DNA from 3 places in the Enterococcus sp. DIV0800 genome. Region 2 is predicted to be linked to each of the others. Evidence: predicted binding sites of a transcription regulator. Region 2 holds the regulator's gene; each other region holds the start of a gene.
The links. Region 2 encodes NrdR, which represses ribonucleotide reductase genes. Its sites were predicted from a motif close to ACACNATATATNGTGT; they were not measured.
Positions count from the first base shown of each region.

Region 1 (6,664 bases), 510 kb from region 2:
CGCCAATCCGAGACAGTTGAAGGGCTGAGTTAATCGAACGGCCGATGCTGTTCATATCATCGGTAACTTGGATCAAGAAACAAGAGACTAATTCACCACGGCGTTTGCGTCCGGCATTTAAAAATGAAGGGGTTGCTGGTTGGTAACGTTGGTGGATCATTTCATCGGCTAAGGATAAGGCTAATTTTTCATCGCCATTCGCAAAATATAGCGCATTGAAGGCCACGCGATCTTCATAACTTTCTAAATACTCAGTGCCGTCATTACTTTTCAGAGCATACTGAGAATAAAACTTATAAGCCGCCATAAAAGATTTGAAGGTAAAATTCTGCTCCGCTAAATAAGCGTACAACTTCTCGATAAAAGCAGAGGTGTATTTTGCGATAAAGGCTTCTTCTAAAAAATCTTCTTCTATTAAATAGTCGATTTTTTCTTGCACGGAAGCAAATTTATGTGTATTTGGTTCAACATTTTCTTTAAAAAAGGCTGCTAACGCGTCTTTGTCTTTATTTAGTGGAATCTGTCCATTGACTGGACGATTGATTTCATTGTTTAGCTTGAAGTAAGATACTTCACCGAGGTCTTTTAAACTCATTTCGTCACATCTTTCTATTTTATCTTTTGCTATTCATGTTTGGCTTCACGAACGAGCTTTTTCAGTCTTGGTCTTCGGCTAATCCCAATTTAGGAAACTCGTTTTTCAAAAAACGTGAAAAATGAGTTTGATTGTCATAGCGCCAACCAGTCTATTAATCACGCTAAAGCGCGGAATGGAGCTGGTAAAAAGCTGAAGGCGTTCGCTTCCGCCTCTTTTCTATCTATAAAAGAAGAAAACTTTGCAATCGTGGGACCGCAAAGTTTCGAGTTAGGCTAATGCTTTCAATTGATCTGGACGGAAACCGATGATGGCTTGCTGTCCGCCGAAAATAACTGGGACACTTTGGAAACCTTGATCTTTTAAAAAACCTAGTGCTTCGGGTTCATTGTCGATATTGACTTCTTCAAATGAAATTTGGTTCTCAGTTAAATAACGTTTTGTCATCTTGCACTGCATGCAATTATTTTTAGAATAGACTTTTACCATAAGACTACCTCCCTTGATTTCTACAATTACTAGTATAAAAGATGTGGGCTAAAAGTCAACGGTTAAACACCATATATTGTGTTGGTCAAATATTGGTATACTACGTTTTGTGTTTTTTGCAAAAACCTTGAAAGCAGACTGTTTCAAAGTAAAATACCGTTGTGGAATTGAAAAAAGCAATCAACGATGTTTTTTTTCGAGGAAAAAGTTTTTTTAATAACTAATAAATATCTTTAAAATCAAATAAATCAGTGATTGTCAAACAAACTGCTCGCCAAACTAGAAAATCTTCGACCAATTATTGACTTTGTTGCCAAATGAAGCTATTCTTAGTGAGAAAGATTCTCATTATTGATTAGAGTTAGGTGGAGGGTATATGACGACTTTAGCAGATGTTTCGTTGAACCAAGTAGTTCAAATTGATGAAATGGCACTAGATAATGATCTAAAGCACCGCATGCAAGATCTAGGTATGATTGTGGGTTCGAAGGTTGCGGTTGTAAATCATTCTGGCGATAACGGGATTATTCTGCTACACAATACCCGCTTAGCCTTATCTCAATCTTTATTAAAGAAAATACTTGTGAAAGACCTAACGGAAGCTCAGCAATCGTGGATTTCACTTGACCAATTGAAGGTTGGGGAACAAGGAACTGTTGTGAATGTTCATGGTAGCGGCGCAATTAAACGGCGGTTAATGGATATGGGCTTGACGAAAGGAACGGAGATCAAGGTTGTAAAATTAGCACCTTTAGGCGATCCGATGGAATTACGGATCCGAGGATATGAATTAAGTTTACGGAAAAATGAATCTGAGATGATTGTTGTCGCGAAGGAGGCGGAATAGATGGCAAAAGTCCATATTGCATTAGCGGGGAATCCTAACAGCGGGAAGACCAGCACCTTTAACGTCTTAACTGGAACGAATCAATTTGTCGGCAATTGGCCAGGAGTAACAGTAGAACGCAAAGAAGGTATCTACAAAAAGAATTCTGATGTTACTATCGATGATCTACCAGGTATTTATTCATTGTCACCTTATTCGCCAGAAGAAGTAGTGGCTCGGGATTATTTACTATCCGGGACGCCTAATGCCATCATTAATATTATTGACGGGACCAATCTTGAACGCAATCTTTATTTAACGACGCAATTGATCGAGACCGGTATTCCAGTCGTTGTAGCAGTCAACATGATGGATATCATCAAAAAAAGTGGCAAGCAAATCAATTTGGAAAAACTTTCTTATGCCTTAGGGGTCCCCGTAGTAGGAATCAGCGCATTAAAAAATTGGGGCATCGATAAAGCTGTTAATGAGGCGTTGCATTTAATCAAAAAAGGTGTCGAAGAAGTTAATTTCCCGCACTATGATAAGAAGCTGGAAGCAGCACTTAGCGAGATTCAAGAAGTTTTAGGCAGTACCGTGTTGGAAAAATACAGCCGCTGGTATAGCCTAAAATTATTTGAGCGAGACGAACGAGCACAAAAAGAATTAGATTTAAGTTCAATCCAGCAGAAGGACTTAGCGGAGATTACTAAGATCACGGAAAAGGTCTTCGGTGAGGATGCTGAAAGCCTAGTCATCAACGAACGTTATAATTTTATTACTGATTTAAAAACATTATGCGTAGTGGACGAGGATCAATTTAAATTATCTCTTTCAGATAAAATCGACCGAGTCGTAACGAATCGTTTCCTAGCGTTGCCAATTTTTGTGTTGGTGATGTGGTTGATTTATTATATTGCGATTCAGACGGTGGGCGCGATGGGAACGGATTGGGTGAATGACAATCTCTTCGGCGATATCGTACCTAATTTTGTCGGCTCTACCTTACAGTCATGGCATGTGGCTGGTTGGATGCAAAGCTTGATTTTAGATGGAATCATTGCCGGTGTCGGAGCCGTATTAGGCTTCTTGCCGCAATTGATGGTGTTGTTCCTTTGTTTGGCATTATTGGAAGACTGCGGCTATATGGCGCGGATCGCTTTTGTAATGGACCGGATCTTTCGCAAGTTCGGCTTGTCAGGTAAATCTTTTATCCCGATGCTGATTGCCACTGGTTGTGGTGTACCGGGTGTGATGGCAAGTCGCACGATCGAGAATGAAAAGGATCGGCGAATGACGGCGATGCTGACGACCTTTATGCCGTGTTCGGCAAAGTTGCCAATCATTGCGCTAGTGGCTGGAGCCTTTTTCCCAAATAGTAGTTGGGTAGCTCCATCGGCTTACTTTATTGGTATGGGAGCGATTGTTTTATCAGGGATCGCTTTGAAGAAAACCAAACTTTTTGCTGGCGACCCATCGCCCTTTATTATGGAATTGCCGCTGTATCATATGCCTAGAATCGGTAATACGATCCGTTATACGTATGATCACAGTAAAGCCTTTGTTAAACGGGCGGGGACGATCATCTTTGTTTCTAGTATCGTGATCTGGTTTATTTCTAGCTATAATTTCTCCTTGCAATCAGTCAATGAAAATGACAGTATTTTAGCGGCTTTAGGTGGGTTGATCGCACCGATTTTTGCACCATTAGGTTGGGGTGATTGGCGGGGAGCAGTTGCTGCGATCACTGGTTTAGTAGCAAAGGAAAATGTTATCGGAACTTTTGGAATTTTATATCGGCATGCCGAAGTAGCGGAAGACGGAGTCGAAATTTGGAAGTCCTTGCAAGCGGCCTATACACCTGTTGCTGGCTATTCTTTCTTAGTCTTTAATTTATTGTGCGCACCATGTTTTGCCGCGATGGGTGCGATCCATCGTGAAATGGGCGATATCAAATGGACTTGGCGGGCGATTGGCTACCAATGTGGCTTGGCCTACGTGGTTAGCTTTATTATTTACCAAATCGGTCATGTAGCCTTTGAAGGCGGAGCACTTGGCGTTGGCTTTATCCTTGCAATCGGTTTGATTGTCGCAATGCTGTACTTCATCTTGAGAAAACCAGTGAAACAATCACCGACGATTACGATTGAAGAAATCAAAGAGGTGAAAGAATGGCAACTATAATTTTAAGTGTCTTAATCTTTGGCGGGGCCGGAGTGGTTATTTATCGCAGGATTAAAAATGGTAGCTCCTGTGAAGATTGCGAATGCGGCTGTCCAGTCAAAGAAGAGCAGAATAAAGAATAAAATCAAACACCGACTTTTAAAGCAGATTGCTTTAAAGTCGGTGTTTTTGCGTCTTCAAAAAAGTTCAACATAATTGTTGACAATAGTTCGGCACCGAACTATAATAGCAAACGAAATGAAGTTAGGTACCGAACTTTAAATGGAAATAGGTGAAGGAGCGTTTGATGATGAGTGATTTTACGAAAGATTTGATGCGACAATTACGTTTTATTAGTTCAGCTAGTAATGCGTTCATGAGTAAACGACAAAAATTAAATGGGCAGCAACGTGTCTTAGCCGTTTTGGCAAAAGAAGACGGATTAATTCAAAGCCAATTAGCTGAGATTTTAGATATTCGTCCTAGTTCACTGGCGGAATTGATGAAAAAAATGGAAAAAAGTGGGGATGTTCTGCGGAAAGAAGAAGAGCAGGACAAACGCATCAAACGTGTTTTCTTAACACAACAGGGCCAACAAAAAGCTCAGAAATTTAGTCATGTTAGTGAAGACATGAGTGAAGCTTTTTTTGCCGGTTTAACAGAAGAAGAGCAGGAAAATTTCAGTGCCTACATGCAAAAGATTTCAGCTGGCTGGCAAGAAGAATTTCAAAAGCAAGCGGGGCGCTTCGTTGATCCAATGGATCGTTTACGGCAGATGCAGGCAATGCGTGAACAATTTGCGGAAAATTGGCAGGAAGACTGGCGAAATCTTTCGCGGGAAGAGCAGCACCGAATGCGTAATCAAATGAAGCGAGAAATGCGCAAGGCTTCTCGTGATTTTTCAAGAGACTTCAAACATGATTTTCGTCAGGATTTTTGGGGGAGCCGTGATTTTCCCGAAGCACCAGATGAAAAGCAAACAACTAAAGAGACAGAATGGGAAGATTTTTAGCAAAAAATTTTGCTAAAAGAGGAGGAATCGCACATGGATCGCGGAATGGACATGGCAGAGGAAAGACCTGCCGCTAAAAGTAACTATAAATTAAAGGATTTTATTCGATTGATCACGAGTGTTAACCCAAAGAAAGCGTTGTTTATGATCGGCTTATTTTTGAGCTTATTGACTAGCGGTGCCAGTTTGATCGTACCGCAATTAACCAAAGGCTTGATCGATACGAGTAAATTGGCCCAGATCGATAAGAAGATGTTGATTGTGTTAGTTTTGGCTTTCGTGGCGCAATTAGCTTTTGGTGCAATCGGCAGCTTCTTATTGCGTTTTGTAGGAGAAAGCGCGGTTAAAACACTGCGGGAAAAATTATGGGGTCATTTACTGCAAATGCCAGTTGGTTATTTTGATGACCATAAATCAGGGGAAAGCAGCTCACGGTTAGTCAATGATACGACGGTCATCAAAGATTTGGTGGCAACTCAATTTCCTAACTTTATAACTGGTGCAATCCAGCTAGTTGGCTCCATGGTGATTTTATTCGTAATGGACTGGAAGATGGCGTCACTGATGTTTTTGGCGGTGCCTGTGATGGCTTTGATCATGATGCCGATCGGTCGGGTGATGTCTCGGTTAGGTCGTCAATTACAAGCGGCGACTGCAGACTTCAATGCGGAAGCTAGTGAAAAATTATCGGAGATTCGTTTGATTAAAGCTAGCAACGGTGAAACCTTTGAAAAAGAAAGCGGCGGGTCTTTCATTAACAAAATTTTCAGCTTAGGAATCAAGGATGCCAAAGTCGAGGCTCTGCTGCAACCGATTATTACGACGGTTATGTTAGGTTTATTCGTAGGGATTTTAGGGTATGGTGCAGTTCGCGTTCAAGCTGGCACCTTAACGAGTGGAGAGTTAGTCGCTTTCCTATTATATCTATTTAACATCATGATGCCGGCAGCTAGTTTTGCCATGTTCTTCTCTCAAGTTCAAAAGGCGATGGGCGCAACCGAACGGATCGAACAAATTCTCAAGACGGATTTAGAACCAATTGAAATGGGCAAACGGATCGATGTCACTGGACAAACGATCAAGGCAGAAAATTTATCCTTCCAATATACCGAAGATCATCCGATTTTGAAAAATGTTTCTTTTGAAGCGAAACCTAATACAGTGATCGCTTTTGCTGGACCAAGCGGCGGCGGGAAATCGACTATTTTCGCCTTGCTAGAACGTTTCTACAATCCGGTCAATGGCACGATCAAGATCGGTGCTGAAACCATCGAAGACATCAGTCTAACGAATTGGCGCTCCCAGATCGGTTATGTTTCTCAAGATAGTGCAGTCTTTGCCGGAAGCATTCGCGAAAACTTGCAGTATGGATTAGAACGTACCTTAACAGAAGCCGAATTGTGGCATGGGTTGGAATTAGCCTACGCCGATCAATTTGTTCGGGATTTTCCAGAGCAATTGGAAACAGAGTTAGGCGAACGAGGCGTGAAACTTTCGGGTGGACAAAAACAACGGATCGCCATCGCTCGTGCCTTCTTGCGAGATCCTAAGATTTTAATGCTAGATGAAGCGACAGCCA
Region 1 covers NZ_CP187898.1:1,866,982-1,873,645, reverse strand. The annotation lists gene nrdE (class 1b ribonucleoside-diphosphate reductase subunit alpha) at 1-595, opposite strand, end outside; gene nrdH (glutaredoxin-like protein NrdH) at 866-1,084, opposite strand; gene IGI54_RS09130 (FeoA family protein) at 1,461-1,931, shown strand; gene feoB (ferrous iron transport protein B) at 1,932-4,094, shown strand; gene IGI54_RS09120 (FeoB-associated Cys-rich membrane protein) at 4,082-4,216, shown strand; gene IGI54_RS09115 (MarR family winged helix-turn-helix transcriptional regulator) at 4,384-5,085, shown strand; gene IGI54_RS09110 (ABC transporter ATP-binding protein) at 5,119-6,664, shown strand, end outside.
Region 1: the regulator NrdR is predicted to act here: its motif matches at 1,151-1,166, upstream of nrdH (glutaredoxin-like protein NrdH).

Region 2 (6,664 bases):
ATCGCCAACAAGAAATAGCGCCTTATGAAAGGTTTTTGGGCTGTTCTCGTATTGATTAATGAAGTCCAACGACGCTTCTAACGCTTCGCTGCGGCCAGAGGTGACTTCAAAGGTGCGGATAGACGCTTTACGAATATCCTTAGGCATATCTAAAGAATTGACTCGATTACGAATCTCTTCTTCTCGTTTCAGTCGTAACAGCTCATCCGTCGGCACATACGTCACGTCGATGAAGTGGAAATTCAAGCTTAGCTGTGGTTCATAGCCTGGTGCGATCATACTTGGATCACCGGCTAAATATTTTTTCTTTTCTTGTACAAATTCATAGAGCTTGGCGAAAGATTTTTCGATGTCTGTCTGCGATAGCTTCTCTTTATGGTCTTCGATAAAGTCACGAATATCCTTATCAGCTAAGACTTCTTCCATCATTTGACGATAACGGCCATCGACACCACGGCTTTTAATGATGCGATTCAATTCTTTTCCTACATCTTCCACTAGTCATCACCTTCTTTACTTAGATATTCTGCTAATTTGCGATTCAATTCCGCCTCTTTTTCAGGACTAAGCTTAGTTTCTTTCGGCGGCTGTTTAATATGTTCTGGTAAAGCTTCTTTGCGTCCGGTTCCACGTTTTTGATAACTAGGTCGGCTTGGCTGTGTTTTACGTATCAGCTTTTGGTTATTGTCTCGAACGTGGGCAATCGCTGCTTCCGGAGTCGTAATCTTTTTTTGAGCCCAATCGTTGGCAATCGCATTTAAATAATTAGCATTGATTACCGCCTGATTTTGAATCACCAAAATATAATTAACAATAATATTAATGACACTTTTCGGTAATAAATTACGGCCAATCAGTTCTTCTAACAACCGAACTTCCGTGTTGGTTTCATAACCGCCTTTTTCACGTTTAATCGCTCGTAAAAAGGTAACAGGTGGAATTTTTTTGCTTTGATTAATAATTTCCCGTTCTTGCTGAGAAAAGTTACTATCAATTTCTTCCGGCTCTTGTTCCGCTGGCTTCGCAGCAGCAATGACGGGGCTTTTTTCTTTATTCAACAATTGGCGTAAATAATTAAAATTCAATCCCTTTTTTTCACCGGCCGAAGCTTTAGCCACGTATTCCGCTAGATCCAATTCATTCAGACCATAGAGTGTATAAAACGTCTGGAGCTTCTCCCGTTCCTCAAGGCTGATAAACAGATTGAAACGTTTCAATTGTTGTGTAAACAACGTCCAATCGAAGTCTTCCTTTTCTGTAAAATTTTCCGCCGTTTGGTCTAACACTTCACTATGGCTGGCAAAAGCCGATTCATCAAGTCGATAAACATCGCGAAAGCGTTTCGTGATGTTTTGTGTCTTTTGCTTATCCACGGTGACTGGTTTGAAACGATTGATTAATCGTTCATAACGCCGGTCCCCGACCTTATCCATCAAAAGAAAAGACATTAACGGATCTTGAAAAAACTTGTCAGGCGCTAAGGGGATTCGCAGCTGATAAATCAGGTTCATGCCAATTTCATGATCTTCCTGCTGATACGTCTCTAACAATCCGATTCCTTCTAGTTTGTGGCGAGCTTTGACTAAATTCATTAAGCCTGTATCAAGTGTCGCCAATAAATCGGTGTGCATCAAGCTAGGACTTTTTCCCTCAATCATAAGATCGCTGACTAAATTTAAATATAAGCTTAAAGCCGTGCTGCCAATGATTGGCTGATAGAGGTACAGCAGTGCGTTTTGTTTACTTTGATCCAATTGTGGCTCACCGTAGACCGTATAAAAGGTACTGGGTTTAAGTTCATCTGCCACTAAAAAGCCTCCCTATTCTTCGTCTGGCGTCTTGGCTTTATCGACGATTTCTTGTAATTCTTTCAAGAAGACAGACATGTCTTTGAACTGGCGATACACACTGGCAAAGCGAATATACGCAATCTCATCCACTTCCATTAAGTCTTCCATGACGAATTCTCCGATCTGGCTCGTTGGGACTTCATTTTCTCCCATGCTGCGAACACGGTTTTCTACTCGATCCACGATTTGCTCCATCTGTTCCATTGCTACTGGTCGTTTTTCAGCGGAACGAATCAAGCCCCGTAAGATTTTATCTCGACTAAATTCTTCCCGGTCGCCATTGCGTTTGACTACTAATAACGGTGCGGCTTCGATCCGTTCAAAGGTTGTAAAACGGAAGCCACAGCTTTCACATTCTCTACGTCGGCGAATCGCTCGTCCATCATCAGTTTGGCGGCTATCAATCACTCGAGAATTATTATGGTTACATCTAGGACAACGCATTCCTTCACCCCACTCTTTCGTTCTTTTTTTGATTTTATTCTTTGTAATCAGCAATTTGCTGAATCATTTATTCTGTTATCTGTAAACTTCTTTAATCGGTTAATAAATAATGCAAAATCCTTTATATAACATGAGTTTAACATAACCAGCCGGCTAAAAAAAGCGTCGTAACGCTACGACGCCGAAAACTTTAAGAAACAAAATTATTTTCTTTTAGCCACTTTATGACTTGTTCTTGTGTTTTTTCTACTGACTGGCAATTATCAAAGACAAGATCGCCTCGACTTTTCTTTTCTTCTAACGAAAGCTGGCTGTTGATTCGCTTCAAAGCTTCTGATTTATCATACCCATCACGGTTCATGAGACGCTGTAATTGGATTTCTGATGTTACATAAACCACGGCTACTGCATCCATCAAGCCTTCGTAATGTCCTTCAAAAAGCAGCGGTATATCTACAATGACTAGAGCTGATTGCTCTTTCGCTTCTTCTACCTGCTGTTCAATTGCGCTGCGGATAAAGGGATCTAGGATTTGATTCAGCTGCTGACGTTTCTTTTCATCTGCAAAAACAATTTGTCCTAATTTCTTTCGATCCAGTTGACCATCCTTTTGCAAAATTTCCAATCCAAAAGTTGTTATCAAGGCCTTCAAGCCAGCAGTATTTGGTTCAACGACCTCGCGCGCCACGACGTCGCCATCAACAATCGGAAAACCTGCTTTGCGAAAGACCTTTACCACTGTTGATTTTCCACTTGCGATGCCACCAGTTACTCCTAATACATAGCTCATAGTTACACCTTCTTTAATTTCTGACAGTGAGGGCATAGATGTGTTCCCCGTTGCGCGACTTTTATTTTAATAATTGCCGTTCCGCAGCGCGGACACGGTTTTCCCGTTTGTCCATAGACATGCAACTCCTGTTGAAAATGTCCCGCTTCTCCTAAGGCATTCAAATAGGTTCTTATTGTTGTTCCGCCAGCTTCCTTTGCTTTGGCGATCACTTCGATGATGGCTTCCCGTAATTTTTTTACGGCTTGGGGGCTTAAAGAATTAGCTGGTTGTTCCGGATGAATTTTCGCTAACCACAATACTTCATCCACATAAATATTTCCTAAACCTGCTACGACTTTTTGATTTAACAGCAATGGCTTGATCATAGTCGCTGATTTTTTCAACTGATCTTTAAAATCCGCTAATGAAAAATCCTCATCCGTAGGTTCTGGTCCCAGCTGTGTCAGTCCTTTATAGTGCTTCGCCGTACCTTTTTTTAATAAGGCGATCCGACCAAATTTTCGGACATCATGATAGACCAATTCTGATCCATCGGTAAAGATAAAGCGAACATGGCTATGCTTATCTAATGGTTTCGCTTCTGAAAAGAATTCGTACTTGCCTTCCATTCGCAAATGAGACACCATTTCGTAATGAGATAATTGAAAAATCAAATATTTTCCACGACGCTCCACGTCTTCAATCGTTTCACCGATAATTTGCTGCTGAAATGTTTCTACTTCAGGCATTTCAATGATTCGCGGCCAATAAACATCGACTTTTGCGATCGTCTTGCCTTTGACTAAAGAAATTAATCCTTTTCGGACTGTTTCCACTTCTGGTAATTCAGGCATTGCTCTTCCTCCCCGATGTCACTCATTAAAAGAAGAAGCTGGAATCTCTCCCAGCCTCCGCTTATTTTGCTTCGTACCAAGTTTTGCCCCAATTGCTATCCGTTAGCAATGGCACATCTAATTGGACGGTATTTTCCATCACTTCTTTGACTAATTGATCTAATTGTTCTAGTTCACTTTCTGGCACTTCAAAGACCAATTCATCATGCACTTGCAATAGCATTGTTGCTTGCAGTTTTTCTGCTTCCAAACGCTTCGCCATCTCGATCATTGCTAACTTCAAAATATCTGCCGCACTGCCTTGAATAGGTGTGTTAATTGCGGTCCGCTCTGCAAAAGAACGTAGATTGAAATTACGGGCATTGATGTCTGGTAAATAGCGACGACGATTATACAAGGTCGCAGCGTAGCCTTTATCCTTCGCTTCACGAACGCTTTCTTCCATATAACGTTTAACATCTGGATAATTTTCAAAATACGTGTCGATATATTCTTGCGCGGCCTTTCGAGTAATTCCAAGATTTTGCGATAAGCCATAATCGGAGATTCCATAAACGATTCCAAAATTCACGGCTTTCGCATTGCGCCGCATGTTAGGCGTTACTTCATCTTCTGAGACATTAAAGACTCGCATCGCAGTACTGGTGTGGATATCCATCCCATCTCGAAAAGCCTGTTTCAAATGTTCATCACCAGAAATGTGCGCCAAGACCCGTAATTCGATTTGTGAATAGTCGGAAGAATAAATCACCCAATTTTCAGCTCGCGGCACAAAGGCTTGACGAATTTTTCGCCCTTCTTCTAAACGAATCGGAATATTTTGTAGATTCGGATCGACCGAACTTAAGCGGCCCGTTTGAGTCAAGGTTTGGATGTAGCGGGTATGGATTTTATTATCACTTTGGATCACCTTCAAAAGTCCTTCAACATAGGTCGATTGGATTTTTGCCAGCTGGCGATAATCTAAAATATGCTCCACGATTGGTGCCTGCTCACGAAGTTGTTCTAACACATCGACAGCCGTTGAATACCCCGTCTTGGTTTTCTTAATTACTGGCAGCTGCATTTTCTCAAATAAAATCACACCCAGCTGTTTCGGTGAATTAATATTAAATTCTTCCCCGGCATCTTGATAGATTTTTTCTTCGATTTCTTGTAATCGTTTGGAAAATTCGCCCCGCATGTTTTGCAAACGTTGCGCATCCACGGTAATTCCAGCAATCTCCATCTCAGCTAAAATTCGTGATAACGGCAATTCCATTTGATAGAACAATTTGTCTTGCTGCTTTTCTTCCAATTCCTTTTCTAATTTTTCACTAAGGAATTGAATCGCTTTGATCTTACGAGCCAAATGTCCGAAGAATACTTCCTCGTCCTCCGGCAAGCCCTTTTTCGCCCCTTTGCCGTAAACCTGCTCATCTGTTTGAATCTCCGTATAGCCATAATATTGAGCCACACCGGCGATATCATTGCTGTTGTCATTCGTGTCTAGTAAATAGGCCGCTAAAAGAGCATCAAAATTGATTCCTTCGGTTTTACCGACATACCGATTCAACGCAACATAGGTCCGCTTCGCATCGTAAACTTTTTTTCCATCCGCCTTCGCTAACCATTTCTTAAAGGCTGCATTTTCAAAAAGTTCCAACTCAGTCGTCACATAAATTTTCTCTTTACTGCCCCAAGCGACTCCCACAATATCAGAAAGATGGTAATTGTCATCCAGCATCTCAACATACAAAGCGGAATCAGCCGTAAACATCTCTTCATTGAAGGTGCTGACAACTTCAAAATGGATGTCTTCCAGCTCCACTTCCTCTTCTTCCACATTCAATTTGCTTAAAAAACCTTTGAAGTCCATTTCCTTGAAGAACGGAATCAATTTATCCAAATCTTTTCCGTTGTACACCAGTTCATCAATCGAAATTTCGACTGGCGCATCAACTTTAATGGTAGCCAATTCTTTCGAAAGAAACGCTTGATCTTTGTCGTTAATCAAATTTTCTTTCATTTTACTTTTTTTCAGCTCGTCGATATTTTCGTATACCCCTTCGACACTGCCAAATTGTTTCAATAATTTGATCGCGGTCTTCTCACCGACTTTAGTCACACCAGGATAGTTATCCGATGTATCGCCAGCTAGACCTTTCATATCGATGATTTGATTTGGCGTCAAGCCATCATATTTTTCCGCCACATGTTCAGGTGTGTAAGATTCAATTTCACTAACGCCTTTGACGGTAATATCAACTTTGACTTTGTCTGTCGCTAATTGCGTCAAATCTCGGTCCCCCGATAAGACTACTACCTCGAAACCCGCTTCTTCTCCCCGATGTGCCAATGTCCCGATGATATCATCCGCTTCGTAATTATCTAATTCGTAATGTTTCACGCCGAGCCCGACTAACAACTCACGTAAATATGGCATCTGCTCACGAAATTCTCCTGGCGTCTTTGAACGCCCGCCTTTATAATCTGAATACATCGCCGTCCGAAATGTCGTATTGCCAGCATCAAAAGCCACTAACACATGGGTTGGCTTTTCACGTTCCATCACGTTTTCAAACATATTGTTGAAGGCGTAGATAGCATTCGTGTGGAGTCCATTTTTATTTTTGAAACGCTCCAAAGAATTATGCAAGGCAAAAAAAGCCCGGAAAGCCACACTGTTTCCGTCAACTAATAATAATTTCTTTTCACTCATATACTCGACCCCTACTTCGTTTTAATGGATTTATTTTTCAAAA
Region 2 covers NZ_CP187898.1:1,354,696-1,361,359, forward strand. The annotation lists gene dnaI (primosomal protein DnaI) at 1-498, opposite strand, end outside; gene IGI54_RS06565 (DnaD domain protein) at 498-1,808, opposite strand; gene nrdR (transcriptional regulator NrdR) at 1,821-2,294, opposite strand; gene coaE (dephospho-CoA kinase) at 2,485-3,084, opposite strand; gene mutM (DNA-formamidopyrimidine glycosylase) at 3,087-3,920, opposite strand; gene polA (DNA polymerase I) at 3,982-6,621, opposite strand.

Region 3 (6,664 bases), on a different replicon from region 2:
AGCTGACATCAATTTTTTCTCCGCCATCGCCTTTTATGACGCCTGCCGTTTGAGCAAGATAAGCTTTTTCATCCGCCTTCACGTCATCGAAAGTTTTCAGCGGAATCATAGACATATTTAAATTGTTGTTCGCCTCTTCTGTCAGCAGAATATTGTCGGCATTCCATTTGTCTACCGCTGTCCGATTGTCTTGTGCCAGCCCATAGGCTAGTCCCGTTAGAAAGAATACTAAATACGCGATCAAAAACATCACACCCATAACAAGGGTATAACGTAACTTTGAATGGCGAATTTCATTGATTGCCAAAAACATAATTAAAACCTCCACTTATCATTTGATAAAATTACCGTAACATGATTATTTTAAGAAGGAAAATGAAATGCTTGAAGAATGAAACCGACTCAAAAAATGAATGCTCAACTTTAGCGATTGACTATTTTTGTTAAAAGGCCTTTTACACTTAATGAATTACAAAAAAACAGCCTACAATGAATGTAAGCTGCGTTACTTCTATATTACTGCCAAGTCAGGCTCACCATTTTCTAAAATAAAATGGAACGGCCCTTCATGGATAAAGGGTCTCCGACCACCACGATAACTGTCATCTGTAAACGTCATAAAGCTTTTCACGAAATGATTGACCGTGTCTAACGTATAAGAAACACATAAACCAGATTCCTCGACCCAATCAATCGAAAAAATCCCGCTAGGATAAGACTCAATGTGAATCGTTTCGACATCGGTAGCCCCGGCATCAGCTTCCCGTGTCGAGGTCCAGCGCATTTTATGATCCGCTAAGAAATCCAGCCGAAATTCTAACCCGGAATCAAATTTTACTGTTGCTATCTTGCCTTCTAATGGATGGTTTTTCATCTATACACCTGCTTTATCTGGAATAGTACTGCTTACTATTTAGCATACAGGGTTCCTCACTAAATTATATAATTTTTAGAAAGATTTCATTTAATTAATCCGCTTACACGGCGATTTTACTCAGCTTCTAACCCGCAAAAAAGTCCGAAATTCTTCACCGATCGTCGCTAAGTGCGCATCACTAAAATTCTGAGCCAAACGATAGCCGACGAAATAAGGTGAATCAACAAAGCGGGGCACGATTTTAGCAATTAGTTTCCCTGCTCGTTCAAAGAAAAAGAGATTAAAACTGTCACAACGGCCGTGGTGATAATGATTCAAGACAAAGACCACAATTTTTTGCAGATAATCCGCAAAAGCATCCGTATCTTGTCCTGATTCCATCAGCAAATTGATCTCTAGAAAGCCCATTGTCGGAAATTTGGAGAAATTGATCGTTACATCAGCATCCTTTAAAACCCTAATCCCTACAAAATTCTTTGCTTGAACATTGCGCTCGCCATCCATTTCTTCCAAGCCAACGATCTGCATATGTGGATGCTTCAAGGAGCCACCAGACAAAGGGCCGTGATTTTTATAAAATAAGACCGAACGGTAACGGTGATCAGCTTTCATTTGCTGCCAACAGCTTAGGGCGAAACGGATCAAATCACGATTTTCTTGCTGTTTATAAGTGGAAATATCGCCGTTATGATCCTTGCTTTCAATAATCAACGTTTGATTGGTATGTTTCAGCGTTGGAAATTTATTTTTGATCCACAGAAAGTTTCCTTCCTGCTTCAAAACATTCTCCGTCTCCTGATAATCGCAAAATGGGCAGCCGACTGTTTCTGCCTGCATATGCATCGGTTTGCCTTGTGCTGCTACATGAGAAAAAATCAGCGGTGTCTCGTTCTCTTCCATCATTACAAAACTCCTTCATTCAGACCTTATTTATCCAGTATAACAAAAAGAAGACCGCTCGCCGTCTTCTTCTGTTCGTATTTGAATTTTGATCTACTCTTACGTCAGATCCTTCTTAAAAAAGACCGTATCCACATCCATCAAATGATAGTCCTGAGGCATTTCTGCTTTTTCCCACAGTTCAAAGCCATTCTTCTTATAAAATTTTTGCGCGGCTTTCAAGACATCGACCGTCCCTAAATATAACCGTTCATATCCTTGCTCCTTACAATAGGAAATCAATGTGTCTAATAATTTTTTTCCGACTTGTTTTTCTCCTCGATATTCTTTAGCCGCGAACATTTTTTTAATCGCGCCGTTATGATCTTGCAAGGCGACTAAAGCAATTGTCCCTACGACTTTGCCATCTGCCAGCGCGATCCAGAAATTACCACCGGTCTCGATATATTCTTCCTTAATGTTTAATAAATCTGGTTGATCTTTGATACTGATGTCGATCCCGAATTCTTCCTGTTGGATCGGTAAAATCAACTCAACTACCTGTGAAGTATACTGCTCTTCAAAGGGAATGATCGTTACTTCTGACATTTCCACTCACTCCTGTTCTTCTTCATCGATCTCTAATTCATTAGGAACGACTTTGTACAAAATTTTCTCGACAGTCACCATCGCCGCCACTAATGTTTCAAAATCTTGCTTGTCCAAGGGATCTAAGAGCTCGATCACTTTTCTATCCGACTGCTCTTCCACATATTCATTCAATTTCTGTCCTGACTCGGTCAAATAAAGACACATACTGCGGCTGTCCTCGGGATTTTTTTCCTTGAAAACATAGTGATCGCGTTCTAATTTACTCAATTTACGACTTAAATAACTTTTTTTGATGTTCAAATATTTAGTCAGCATATTGGCAGTGATACTAGGGTGCCGACCGATTTCCCCTAAGATCCGCATTTCAATCATGGAATAATCCAAATCAAAGACTGTTTGATCAAAAACACCCATGATTCTCGTGTAATAGCGATTGAACCGTCTGACATCGTGGGTATCCACCAAAACTCGCGCCCTTTCAAAATAGTTTACTTTGTCAACTAAATTGAGTATAAAACCGGTAGTTTACTTTGTCAACTAAATCAGTTGCAAAAAAGCCTAACAATAAATCGTTAGGCTTTTTTCATAGTTTAATGACTCAAATGATAATATTCGTCTTCCATCTTCTGCATTCTTGCCCGTTCTTTCTTGTTGTACCAAGGTGAAACGGTAAAGGCCAAGACATCATTGATCAGATAGACCGAGCTGTTGACGAACATCGCCAGACTAGCTGAGCCGTGGGTAAATGAAATATACCAAAGGACCATTTGCGCCAGGCCAGACGCCAACCACCAATAATATTGATTGTTGTAGCGCAAGAAGCTGATGATGCCCGCACTTAGACTGATTGAAAAGGCGATGGCATCGATCCAAGGCCGAGGATCATCCGTGAAGCGTTGGATCAAATAACCCGAAACAAAGTACATCAGAACGGTACAAATAATAGCGACGATCCATGTTTTTCCAGTAAACTTGCGAATTTTTGACGCCATGTTGCTGTTCCATTCTTTACTTAATAGAACCGGAATATCCAATGTGATCATGTAAGCGATCTGTTCGCCAATACTTAGATAATTTTTAGCTGAAAAACCGACATAGATAAAACAAATCGCAGAGATAATCCCTAACACACCGTTCACTGATTTCGCAGCATTGATAGAAAGAATACATAGCACACCTAAAGTAGTTCCAATAAAAGTAACCACTGTCAGTAAATTGATCGGTTGATTGACTAAGGTCATGATCTGACAACCGAGGCTGAAGAAAAATAAATAATAATTTTGCTGTGGCCAGCCTTTTAGTTGATGCAATAAAAATTTGAAATAATTTAACATAATTAGCTCCTTCTAAAAACGGTCGTTCTTTTAAATTTCATAAAAAGAGAAATACTAAAAAATTCCTTTTTCAATATTTCTGTGTGAATAATAGCTTGATTCTTTCAATCCTGTTTGATTTAATTTGTCTGTTTCTTCTTTGATTTGTTGGATCACTAGCTCCGCCGCCTGCGGATCAGTGACAAAATCATAGCGGTCACCATCGATTTGAATCTTGGGACAAAGATCAAAGTTGTCGTACCACTCTTCGTAACGATCGTTAACCATTTTATAATAGTCATACAGCTCCGGCTTAGCCGAAATTTGTTCGTAATCTCGCCCGCGTTTTTCGATCCGTTCCAGCATCACATCAAAAGATACTTTGATATGAACCAATAGATCCGGACGTTTTTTGGGTGCCATCAACTCCAGTTCCTTCAACATCGTATCCAAGAGATTATCGTATTGCAACACTTCCTCTTGGCTGACCCGTCCAAGGTCGGCGTTCAAATGAAAGAGCAGGCTATCTTCGTAGATCGAACGATCCAAAACATTATCCGCCTGCTTCAAGGCGTCTTTCATCGCCAAAAAGCGTTTATTTAAAAAGAAAATTTGTAATAGAAACGTATATTTTTCCGGATTCGAGTAAAACAGCGGCAGAACTTCGTTATCATCCACATTTTCATAAAATGGCTTCGAATTCATTTCCTGCGACAGCATATCTGTCAGACTGCTTTTCCCGGCACCGATCGTACCAGCGATCAATAACATCGTTTCATCCATCCCTTCTCACTAAGATTGTTCTTTCAAATCCTTGATTATAGTACTCCTAAATTTTTTTGAAGTAAAGACTAGATTTTGTGTATTTTTAGTGTTATGAAAAAAAACAACACAATATATAGTGTTGTTGAAATACAAATAATGAAGGTGCTTTCTTATTTTTTAAAACAATTATTTATTCTATCACTGAAAAAAGCCATCATTTTCATGATGGCTTCAAACTCTTTATTTTTGACCTTCCAGCTCTCCAACAACTTGCTTACTATCTTTCGTTCGTATACTCAATGAGACAATTCCCGCTAAAACAAATACACATGCGATAAAACTGAAGGCTCCTCCATATGAACCGCTAGTTTGTACCAACCAGCCAATGATCATGGGAGCAAAAAAACCACCAGAGACGCCGATCGCGTTGATGATCGAATATTTCGTGGAGACTTCTCGTTCGGCGAATAATTTTACTGGTAAACTCATCAATGTTGCAAATCCGATGCTTGCAGCAGCGACAGCGATTGCTAAAAACAGCATACTTAAGACTAATGAGTGACTACGCGCTAGTAAAAAGGCTACCACTCCGCCACTGACAGAAGCGACTAAAATCACTTGCTTTTCTCGATCTTTAAAATAGCGTTCCATCATTGAGCCGGCAAACATGGCGCTAACCATCATTACTAAGCCAATCAATGCGCTCATCATTGCCATCGTGTTCATCGTTAACTGAAATTCGTCCACCAAATAAGAAGCAATCCAGCCCGTCATACCATAGACTGCGGCATTGATAAAGAAAGCTGCCAATACCATGATCCAAACATTCCGATCCTTGATGACTTCAGTAAAAGAAATGTTAGCTTGATTGGCGGTGACTAGTGGTTTTCCTTTGGACTTTGGAATCCCTTTGACCATTAGTAAACCAATCGCTAAAACGATCCCACCGTAAATAAAATAGGTCATTTTCCAACCAACGAGTGTTAGCAGTGGGGCCACTAACAGCGGTCCCACGATCCCGGCAAAGCCAGAAGAAGCGATCATGGAAGACTGGACCGAGCCTCGCTTAGTTGGCTCCACTTCTTTTGTGACAAAGGCACTTACCGCTGAAGGATAACCAGCATGAGCAAATGACCCGGCGGCAAAACGAATCACTAATAAATAAAGCAATGAAAAACCTAAGCCTAAGAAGATCATTAAGCAACCAATCAAAAGAATCGCAAAGGTCATGATCTTGCGACTACCGACCCGATTGCCTAAGAAGCCAAAGGGAATCTGAAACAAAGTATAGCCTAAGAAAAAGGCACTCAAGATCAAGCCCTTCTGCCCCGCGTCGATTCCTAAATCTTGCGCAATCGGTATGACGGACAAGCTGATAATATTTTTATCTAAATAAACACAGGTATAGCCTAGAAAAATTAGAATCAATGACCGATCCATTTTTGGTTTGCCCATCGGCTAATTCCTTTCTAAATAAGCGAGAGCGGCTTCGACATAGACTTTGGCACCCAATTCCATAATATTCTCACCTAAGACGATTTTAGGATTATGCAGCATCAGCTCTGTATCGGCTGCGGTGATCAGTAAAGTTGTCGTCGGAATCTGATGGCTGATTTCACCAAAATCTTCACTACCCATTAACGGTGGCGCCACAATCGTTTCTGGGGCTTGATCCTCCGGAAAAACTTGTGCTAACCGCTCTTTAACGATTTCTGTCACGGTTGGATCGATCTCATTACTGCAGCAGCCATTCGTGAAATCAACCGAGATCTTCGCGCCAAAGGCTTGGCCAACTGCTTCGGAAATTTCTACCATTCTCTTTTTAATTTGTTGACGAACGTCCTCTTTCAAGGTCCGTAATGTCCCTTTCATATAGGCAGAGTTAGGAATAACATTGGAAGAACCAGGGGTACCGCCGACAAATTCACCGATGGTTAACACAAAGCGTTCGGCTGAACTGATTTCTCGTGCTGAAAGAGTCTGCAATGCATCGTAAATTTTAGTCGCGACATTAATCGGATCGATCGAATACTCTGGCATTGAACCATGACTACCGACGCCTCCCACCTTAATTTCATACCAATCTGCGCTAGCCATAAAGGTGCCAGCAGGAGCAGTAAAAATCTTGTTGACTGGTTGTCCTTTAAACGGAAAAACGTGCATCATCGCGCCCGCGTCGACTTTGGGGTTTTCCAATAAACCATCTGCTAAACAGTCT
Region 3 covers NZ_CP187899.1:304,303-310,966, forward strand. The annotation lists gene IGI54_RS13370 (ABC transporter permease) at 1-313, opposite strand, end outside; gene IGI54_RS13375 (MoaF-related domain-containing protein) at 512-874, opposite strand; gene IGI54_RS13380 (DUF4931 domain-containing protein) at 995-1,780, opposite strand; gene IGI54_RS13385 (GNAT family N-acetyltransferase) at 1,877-2,365, opposite strand; gene IGI54_RS13390 (MarR family winged helix-turn-helix transcriptional regulator) at 2,372-2,830, opposite strand; gene pnuC (nicotinamide riboside transporter PnuC) at 2,959-3,702, opposite strand; gene IGI54_RS13400 (deoxynucleoside kinase) at 3,757-4,464, opposite strand; gene IGI54_RS13405 (MFS transporter) at 4,687-5,901, opposite strand; gene IGI54_RS13410 (M20 metallopeptidase family protein) at 5,905-6,664, opposite strand, start outside.
Region 3: the regulator NrdR is predicted to act here: its motif matches at 4,571-4,586, upstream of IGI54_RS13400 (deoxynucleoside kinase).